DNA from 3 places in the Leptodesmis sp. genome. Region 2 is predicted to be linked to each of the others. Evidence: predicted binding sites of a transcription regulator. Region 2 holds the regulator's gene; each other region holds the start of a gene.
What was found. Region 2 encodes HrcA, which represses chaperone genes, less so after heat shock. Its sites were predicted from a motif close to ANTTAGCACTCNNNANTNNNGAGTGCTAANT; they were not measured.
Positions count from the first base shown of each region.

Region 1: ACUVQO_RS08080 (Rqc2 family fibronectin-binding protein) is a predicted target of HrcA. The motif match lies at 1,033-1,063, and genes of this name have one in related genera.
Region 3: ACUVQO_RS19880 (GldG family protein) is a predicted target of HrcA. The motif match lies at 1,705-1,735, and genes of this name have one in related genera.

Region 1 is NZ_JBRAGO010000027.1:10-3,292, forward strand. It holds partial or broken gene gmk (guanylate kinase) at 1-490, opposite strand, end outside; gene remA (extracellular matrix/biofilm regulator RemA) at 578-841, opposite strand; gene ACUVQO_RS08080 (Rqc2 family fibronectin-binding protein) at 1,083-2,861, shown strand; gene cobW (cobalamin biosynthesis protein CobW) at 3,198-3,283, shown strand, end outside.
Region 2 is NZ_JBRAGO010000020.1:18,993-22,275, forward strand. It holds gene ACUVQO_RS06515 (RNA recognition motif domain-containing protein) at 204-533, shown strand; gene hrcA (heat-inducible transcriptional repressor HrcA) at 735-1,817, shown strand; gene ACUVQO_RS06525 (Uma2 family endonuclease) at 1,824-2,573, opposite strand; gene ACUVQO_RS06530 (hypothetical protein) at 3,116-3,283, shown strand, end outside.
Region 3 is NZ_JBRAGO010000119.1:2,308-5,590, forward strand. It holds gene ACUVQO_RS19870 (ABC transporter ATP-binding protein) at 1-778, shown strand, start outside; gene ACUVQO_RS19875 (ABC transporter permease) at 821-1,654, shown strand; gene ACUVQO_RS19880 (GldG family protein) at 1,800-3,283, shown strand, end outside.

The DNA.
Region 1 (3,283 bases), on a different contig from region 2:
GAATATCAAACTCATCCGCCGCATTAATTTCTTCCTTAGCCCGTTGCAGACGACGGACGATCGCATCTTCCGTATCTTTGCCACGGGTGCGAATCCGCGATTCCAATTCTGGCAGCGAAGGAGGCAGGATAAAAATTCTCAGTGCGTCCGGGAAGTATTGGCGGACTTGCCGTGCCCCTTCCAGCTCAATTTCTAAAATCACCCGGTGTCCCTGTTGAATTTGATTGTCTACCGAGGCCTTGGGAGTGCCATACAAGTTACCCGCGAATTCGGCCCACTCCAAAAACTCTCCATTCGCAATCATGCGCTCAAACTCCGGACGGCTCAAGAAATAGTAATCCTTGCCATCCACTTCTCCGGGCCGAGGAGCACGGGTTGTAGCAGACACAGAAAGGTATAGATCGGGGTGACGTCTTAGCAGCGATCGCAGTAACGTTCCCTTGCCCACTCCACTGGGGCCTGTTAAAACAATTAATCTGCCCAATCCCATACACGCACTTCCAACTCTCAGGGTTAATCTATTAATAATCTCTTAAACTAGGCGGCAGCAGCCGCCATCTTTTTAGAATTCAGGTGCCTAATCTTCCGAATGGGCATCTTTACTGGTCATGAAACGGTGAGCCACTGTTTCAGGTTGAATGGCAGATAGGATAACATGACCAGAATCGGTAATGATCACCGCCCGCGTCCGACGGCCATAAGTAGCATCAATCAACTGTTTACTGTCCCTGGCATCGGTAATAATTCGTTTGATGGGGGCAGATTCTGGGCTAACAATGGCGATCACCCGGTTTGCAGACACGATGTTACCAAAGCCAATGTTGATTAACCGAATGTCCATACCAGGAACAGATGAGAAGTACAGAAGGCTGGGGGCTTTCAACCAGGTCAAGCTGAACAGTGAAGTTTCTCGATCAGAGAAGGACAGGTCTGAACCTGGACAGGGTTTAAATTCAATCGTAGCCAGAAATAAACAGGCTAACAAACTAACTTTCTGTAATCTCCCCGTTCCCTGACTACCCCTAATTCTTAATTCTCCACTCTTAACTGTTAACTGCTAACTCCTATAACTCCTAATTGTTGTGCAACCCGTTGACTTTACCACCCTGACGGCTATTTGCTCTGAACTGCGAACTTCCTGGGTACCTGCCCGGTTGGAGCAAATTTATCAACGCGATCGCCATACCCTCTTCCTGGGCCTCCGCACTTTGGATAGCTGGGGCTGGCTACGCATTTCCTGGTATCCTCAAGCCGCTCATCTGTGCATTAGCACACCTCCACCCCGAATCCCCGATACCTTCACCTTCAGTCAGCAACTGCGGCATCAGATTGGCAACCTGGCGTTAATTAAAATCGCCGCGATCGCCCCCTGGGAGCGGGTAATTGACCTGCAGTTTGGTCGCCGCCTCGGAGAACCTGCCCTCTGGCATCTGTATATCGAAGTGATGGGCAAATACAGTAATGTGATTCTCACCAATCAGGACGATCACATTGTCACGGCGGCGCATCAGGTGAGTAGTCAGCAGTCCAGCGTGCGCCCCATTCAAACGGGACAACCCTACGAAATTCCACCTGTACTGACAGAAGCGATTCCTACTTTGGGAGAGAACCGCGATCGCTGGCAGGAGCGTATTAGCCTGGTTCCGGGTTCCCTGAAGCGCAATTTGTTGAAAAACTATCGGGGCCTCAGTTCTGCCCTGGTGCAATCAATGCTGCAGCGGGCCGATCTCCATCCCAATCAGACCACCGACCAGTTAGCAGCAGCAGACTGGCAACGGCTCTTTCAATGCTGGCAGGAATGGCTCCAGGCTTTAGATCAAGAAAGGTTTCAACCGGCCTGGACGGAGCAGGGCTACACGGTTCTGGGATGGGGAGCAACGGCCCAGGCCACCACCGTTCAAGAACTAATTCACCAGTATTACGGCGTTCAGCTAGACCAGTTAGAGTTTGGGCAACTACATCGCCAACTCAGCCAGAAACTGAAAACCCTCCTGGAAAAATTGCGGCTCAAAGCTCAGACTTTTCAGACGCGGATGGAGCAATCCGAGCGAGCCGATCTATATCGGGAGCAGGCAGATCTATTAATGGCGCATTTGCACCAGTGGCAACCGGGCATGACCACGATCGCCTTGCCCGATTTCCATACCGGCGAATTGGTGACGATCGCCCTGAACCCAGAAAAAAATGCTGTTCAAAATGCTCAGACTCTTTATAAACAACATCAAAAGCTGAAACGGGCACAGAGTGCCGTAGTCCCCTTACTGACGGAGGTCAATGATGAGATTCACTATCTGGAGCAGGTAGAGGCGGCGATCGCGGAACTCACGGCCTATCAAACGGCTGAAGATTTAAATACCCTGAAAGAAATTCGCGATGAACTGATTCAACAAGGTTATTTAGCCAGCCCCGACTATCAATCCGCCGCCAATCCTCAAGGGGATGTGGCCAGCCAACCCTATCATTACACCTCCCCCAGTGGTTTAGATGTCCTGGTGGGGCGGAATAATCGACAAAATGATCAACTCACCTTCCGCACGGCAGGTGATTATGACCTCTGGTTCCATACGCAAGAAATTCCTGGCAGTCATGTGCTGTTACGGTTAAAGCCAGGAGTTGACCCAGAAGCGGCTGATTTATCTTTTGCAGCGGATCTGGCCGCTTTTCACAGCCGCGCCAGACAGAGTGAGCAGGTACCTGTCATCTACACCGAACCCAAAAATGTTTACAAACCGAAAGGAGCCAAGCCCGGAATGACGGTTTACAAGCATGAGCGGGTGATTTGGGGCCAACCTCAACGAATTATGCAAAGCTTGCCTCTGACCCAGGGAAGAAAAATGTCAGGGAGTGATGAAGAATTATAAAAAAATTTGTGTATCTTGTTACAATGGTATATGAAAGGGGATTAATAACCCTAATAGAAGCCCGCTGCAAGTTTAGGAACGCGCAGTCTGGGTTCCTCCGTTTGAGAGAACAACGCAAATATTCCTTTGACCAGCTTATTGCTGGTCTTTTTTTCTTTATTCCTGACCTTTTATTTCTGACTTTGCTTGTGCAGACTTTCCCCTTAATCCTGCAGCTGACATGACGGAGGATTACCATCGAATTACTGTTCAGTTTAGCAAAATTTTCCAGATAGCGCTTTAGAGGATGTTTTAAAATCACCCTGGCGACTGAAGTCGCGGCTATCCAGAGAAAACCTGCCGACGCAGGTTACTAAAAACCTTGACCGTATTGAGTCTGCCCTCATTCGCCATCTCCTAAAAAATAACCAAGGTCGCCGTAT
Region 2 (3,283 bases):
GGTTTAACTTGAAGAGGAGGGCAAATTTCTTGAAATCGCCGCAGTTTTAACCTCTAGACCCTGTTTGTAGGACTGACATTATGTTAGACTTAAGCTCTGAGATTGATTCGGCTGCAGCAATGTTTGTCTATTCCATATTCGACAGGCTTCTCTCCGGACTCAACCCTCTACACATTTGGATTTCTGGAGACTTAAAGTAAGCCATGGCTATTTATGTTGGCAACCTTTCCTATAAGGTTACCCAAGAAGATTTGACTGAAATTTTTGCGGAGTATGGTTCCGTAAAGCGGGTGCAACTGATGATTGACCGGGAAACCGGAAGATCACGGGGCTTTAGCTTTGTGGAAATGAATACGGATGCAGAAGAAGATGCGGCGATCGAGGCTCTGGATGGAGCCGAGTGGATGGGCCGTGAGATGAAAGTGAATAAAGCCAGACCTCGTGAAGACAACCGGGGTGGCGATAGACGGCGCTCTGCGGGCAGTGGAGATAGCTGGTCAAACCGGGGCACGGGTTCCTACGGACGCTATTAGTAAAGACATTCCGCCGGAACAGCCCTACCCAATGCCTGTCTAAAATAAGACATTACAGGCTCTACTTCCTTAATTTTTGGAGGTAGAGCCTGTGAGCGTTTTGTTAGATACCGCTGGCAACATGACAGTTTAGTAAGTTCACCCTTATAGTGAATACATTCCAGCCTTATTTTTAAACTTCTTTTAGACCATTCTTTACTTATGTCCTTTCCGGTTCAACTGACCAATCGCCAACAGCAGGTTCTCTGGGCTACTGTGCGCCACTATATTGCCACTGCAGAACCCGTCGGTTCAGAAACATTGGTGAAAGAATATAACCTGAGCGTGAGTTCCGCTACGATTCGGAATGCAATGGGCGTGTTGGAAAAGGTTGGCTTACTCTATCAGCCGCATACTTCGGCGGGACGGGTACCATCGGATTCGGGCTATCGCATTTATGTCGATCAACTGATTCCTCCCTCCAAGCAGTTCGTGCAGCAGGCTGAACAACTGTTGAGCGATCGCCTCAGTGGCGAAGATTGGAATCTGGAATCAATGCTGCGACGGGCGGCCCAAATCCTGGCGACGGTGACGGGCTATGTGGCGCTAATCACGATGCCCCAGATGTACACAACCCGCCTCCATCATGTTCAACTGGTGCCTGTGGATCTGCAACGGGTGATGTTGATCTGCGTGACGGATTCCTATGAAACCCAATCCACGTTGATCGACTTACCCAGAAGTGAGGGAGAAGCAGAACCGGATGCGGAATTGCTGGAACAGGAATTGCAACTCTTGTCGAACTTCTTGAACAGCCATCTGCGGGGTAAAGCGATCGCAGAATTGTCGACGATCGATTGGAGTGAACTCGATCGGGATTTTCAGCGCTACGGGGATTTCTTAAAGACCATTCTCACTGAGTTATCGCGCCGTTCCCAGGCTCCCGCGCCTACCCAAATTTTGATCAGTGGATTGTCTGAGGTGATGCGCCAACCAGAGTTTTCTGAAGTGCAGCAGGTACAAACGATCGTGCATCTTCTGGAAGACGAACAGGATCAATTGCTGCCCTTAATTTTTGAGCCCTCTCCTTTTGACCAACTCGGTAAGCGAGTGACGATTCGGATTGGGGCAGAAAATCCTTTAGAACCGATTCGTACCTGTACCCTGATTTCTTCGACTTACCGTAAGGGAGATATTCCCGTTGGTAGTGTCGGCATGTTAGGCCCCACCCGGATGATGTATGAGAATGCGATCGCCCTGGTAGAAGCCACAGCGGATTATTTGTCCGATACTTTGAGCCAATAGAAATGTTTATACTTCGTCTGGATCAATTCCCATCGCCCGCAAGCGATCGGCTAAGCGATCGGCCCGTTGGCGTTCTTGGTCAGCTCGTTGCTGTTCTATCGCTCTGGCTTCTGCGCCTGTGGGAATGACGATTCCAGCACGATCGCACCAGCGCAACCAAATTCCAGGCACCATTTCAAATTCGCCTTCCCAGAGAGTCAGTCCCAGGTTTACGGTGTCTAGATAAATTGGTTCACCCACATTCAGTCCCTCAGGAGGTGTGAGTTCAATGTAGCGGCCTGCACTTAACGCCCAGATTTTCAGGAGAGAGCCGTTCAACTCGTCGGGTTGTTGCAGTTGCCGCAGGGGATCGAAGACGACGTAATAATCCACCTTTATCCGGGCATAGATCTCTTTTTTGCTGCCCAGTTCGTTGCCTTTGCGGTTGGAGACAACTTCGATCGCCACTTCGGGAACTTTGCCAAATTCCCACACCAAATAGGAACGATTGTGTCGCTCTACCCAGTTGTCTGGCATTTGCACTCCCAGGCTGAGAAAGACATCCGGGGCAATGCCGTCCTGGTTAATACTGTAGAAAATGCCAACATTGGCGGCGGCAATGAAAGGTGGAGGAATGACGGGCGAACTGTAGAGGGGTTCTACCAGCAGCCGCTGTTGTTTTTCAGATTGAAAGTTATCCACCGGAACTTCATCTTCCAGTACCAGATGGCTGATGTCAGGCCTGACAATTTCTTCAGATAGCAACGGCTGAGACATAGACCTGAGAGGTAAACAAAACCTTTACACCGATCCCCTCAGTCCCCCTTCATAAGGGGGATGCTGGAGGCAGGGGGATCTTTATCTGTCGAGATCGATCGCAATTTGATTCGGATGATCTAATCCAAAATCCTTAATCACTATCCTACTGCACCCACCGTGGGGAGAGCGGACAGGCTGGCGCTGAGGCAACCCTGCAACCGAGGATATATAGTATATTTGTACTAAAATATCTATTCATCCTACATCAATCCGGCTTCGGTGTCGCGATCGTGCTCTTGAAATTCTCACATCTTGCCTCACCCAACTGGAGGATAGGGGATTGCATAGGTGGAGGATGGCGATCGCAAATTTTCCCCTGCATGATGGAAACAAGCATGGTATAAAGATTGCTCGTTAAGTGCAGATAATCACAACATCTTGTTAACGAGTTGGTCTGGAAAGATTGCGGAAGTATTCACCTGGAAATAGCTGGTTGTTGCCCTGGTGTGTTCTTAGCACATCAGTTTTGGCCTGTCGTATTTCCACCTTGAGGAGTTCCAATGGCTTATAAAGCTGAAAGTTTTATTAGTGATTTAGATAAAGTTGCCAAAGCGCGTCAGGAGTTTTCGGGATATTTGAATGCAATCGCCAATACCCTCACCCAGGTAGAACAGGAGGGAGAAACCGCTTCCGCTAAGTTAGGTTTGGAGAGTGCGATCGAAGATTTA
Region 3 (3,283 bases), on a different contig from region 2:
ACGGATTGGGTACTTACCGGAAACGCCGCCGCTGTATCCAGAAATGACAGTGGAAGGGTTCTTGTATTTCGTGGCCCGGATCAAAGGCGTGAGTGCGGGCGATCGCACCCGCAATGTCCAGTCGGCCCTGAAAAAAACTAGCCTGACGGATAAGCGCAACACCCTGATCCGCAAATTATCCAAAGGTTATCGGCAGCGGGTGGGAATTGCTCAGGCGATCGTCCACGATCCCCCCGTGATTATTCTGGATGAACCAACCGTTGGCCTGGATCCGCGGCAAATTATTGAAGTGCGCCATTTGATCAAGAGTTTGGCTGGCAGTCATACTGTCATTCTCTCTACCCACATCCTGCCGGAAGTCAGCATGACCTGTAATCGGGTCGCCATCCTCAACAAAGGGCGGATTGTGGCAACCAATACTCCAGAGGGACTGCTGGCTCAACTGACCAGAGGTTCTGGCTATGAACTGGAAGTGGCGGGGGATGAAACCATGCTGCGCCAAACATTGCAAACGATTCCCAGCATCCAAACGATTGAGCCGGTAGACACAGAGCTACCCCCCGACCGTCACAAAGTTCGGATTATGGGCGAAACGGGAACCACCCTGGCCGGACAGGAGATTGCCGCCGCGATCGTGGGAGCAGGCTTAGGCTTACACGAAATGCGCCGCATCCAAGCCAGCCTGGAAGACGTATTCCTGCAACTCACCACCGAAGAAACTCCCCTCCCCAAAGAAGTACCGGAAGCAACTCCCGACCCCCCAACCCCTAATCCCTAATCTCCAATTCCTAATTCCTAATCCCCGACCCCCAATCCCCTAATGACCAACCTATTCCCTTCCCTCCGCACTGTAGCTGCCAATATCATCGCCATCTATCGCCGCGAGTTACAAAGCTACTTCGTCTCTCCCCTGGCCTATCTGGTCGCCGGAATTTTCTGGTTGCTGGCCGGTTTTTTCTTTGTGGCAATTCTGCTGGGGCCAGAAGGACTGATTCAACAGGCGGCGGTGAATGAGCAGCAAGCCCAACAGTTGGGAATTCCGATGCCTCCCGTGGATGTTGCTTACCGATTTTTACAACTCTACCTGGGCGTATTGAGTTCCCTGGCGCTGTTCATTCTGCCGATTCTGTCGATGGGGCTGTATGCTGAGGAACGCAAGCGGCGCACCCTGGAACTGCTGGCCACCTCCCCCATCACTAACTGGGCCGTTGCCGTTGGTAAGTTACTGGCCGTAGTCACCTTCTTTGCCACTCTGATTTTGCCGTTGATGGTGTATCAAGCGATCGCCCTGAGTGCCAGCAACCCGCCCACGAGTCCGGCTATAATGCTCTCTGGCCATCTGGGACTGCTGCTGCTTGCCGCCGCTGTCCTTTCCCTGGGAATGTTCATCTCCTCCCTGACTGAAAGCACAATCCTGGCGGCGATCTTTACCTTTGCCCTGGTGCTGTTTCTCTGGGTAATTGACCTGATTGCCAAAAGCGTGGGTGGCTGGCTGGGAGATGCACTGGCTCAACTCTCGCTCCTAAAGCATTACAACAACTTCGTGCAAGGCATCATCGACAGTGGCAGCTTGCTTGTCTTTGCCAGCTTCATCTTCCTGGGCATTTTCCTGACGGCCCAATCGATTGATACATTGAGGTTTCAGCGGTCTTAAGTAGTTTTAAGTTCTAAGTTTTAAGTTCAAAGTTCGGAGTTCAACTTAAAGCTCAACACTTAAAACTCTTGAATCCCAGTTTTCTGCTTAACTTAAAACTCAAAACTTAAAACTCAAAACTCAAAACTTATCCCCCTTGCTTCCCATGAAAAAGTTACCTGCATCTAAATATCTGAAATATCTGAAATATCTGAAATATCTGATCTGGTTGGGGCCGATGCTGATGATTGCGGGAGTATCAGCAGGGGTGGTTTCTGGGGGATGGACAGCCGTGCCGATCGCGCTCATCCTGGTGGGTCTTGCCATGATCGGTGTGGGACTGATCGCAATGGGACGGGTAGACATGGGGGGGCAACCAAGTGTCTGGAACCAGCGATCACTGGAAACGGGTGCTAATGCCCTGGTTACAACCCTGGCGGTGTTGGCAATTCTGGGATTGATTAATTTCCTGGGGGCAAAGTATGCCTGGCGGGTGGATCTGACGGAGAATCAGCAATTTACTCTGTCGCCGCAAACCCAGGAAGTGGTACGGAATTTGCAAGAGCCGGTCAAAGTGTGGGTGTTTGCCAAGCAGCAAAATCCTCAGGATCAGGCTTTGCTAGAAAATTACCGCCGTGCGGGAAACAAGTTTAGTTTTGAGTATGTCGATCCGCAGACTGAGTTGGGGTTGGCTAAGCAGTTTGAAGTCAAGAATTTTGGCGATGTGGTGCTGGAACTGCAACCGAATAATAAACGCAAGCAGTTTGTGCAAACGGTGAGCGATCGTGATCGCCTGTCAGAAGCCAAGCTCACGAATGGGTTGGAGCAAATTCTCAGCAATCGTCGTGCCAATATTTACTTTCTACAGGGTCATGGGGAACGGCCTCTGGAAGCCGGACAACCGGGGGCCATGTCTCAGGCAGTGAAACTGCTGGGTGAGAAAAATCTGGTTGCCAAACCGCTGGCACTGGCAGAAAGTAAGGAGTTTCCTCAGGATGCGGCGGCAGTTATCATTGCTGGCCCTCAGAAACCTCTACTGGACGGGGAAGTACAGGCACTAAAGAATTACCTGCAACGGGGCGGTCATCTCCTGTTGATGGTTGACCCGACCAATACCGATCCCAAACTGGACGCTTTCTTAAAAGACTGGGGCATCACCCTGGATAAGCGAGTGGCGATCGACGGATCGGGGGGTGGCAAGTTAATTAATTTGGGACCAGCGGATGCGATCGTTACCCGCTATGGCGACCATCCCATTACTAAAGAGCTACAGGGAAATCTTTCCTTTTTCTCCCTGGCGCGTCCGGTGCAATCCACCGCTGTTAAAGATATCAAAGAAACTCCCCTTCTATTTACCAGCGACAACAGTTGGGCAGAAAGTAACCTGCAAACTCAACCACTGGAGTTTAATCCGCCTGCCGATTTGCAGGGGCCGCTGGTGTTGGGCATCGCCCTGGAAAAACAAACCGCTCCCAAATCCCGGCTAGTGGTGATTGGCAATTCAACATTTGCGACCGATGGCCTATTTGATCAGGTGGTGAATGGCGATGTGTTTCTCAATTCGGTGCGCTGGCTAGAGCAACCGGAACAATCTACGCTCTCGATTCGCCCCAAAGACACTAAAAACCGCCGGATTAATCTAACGGCTCA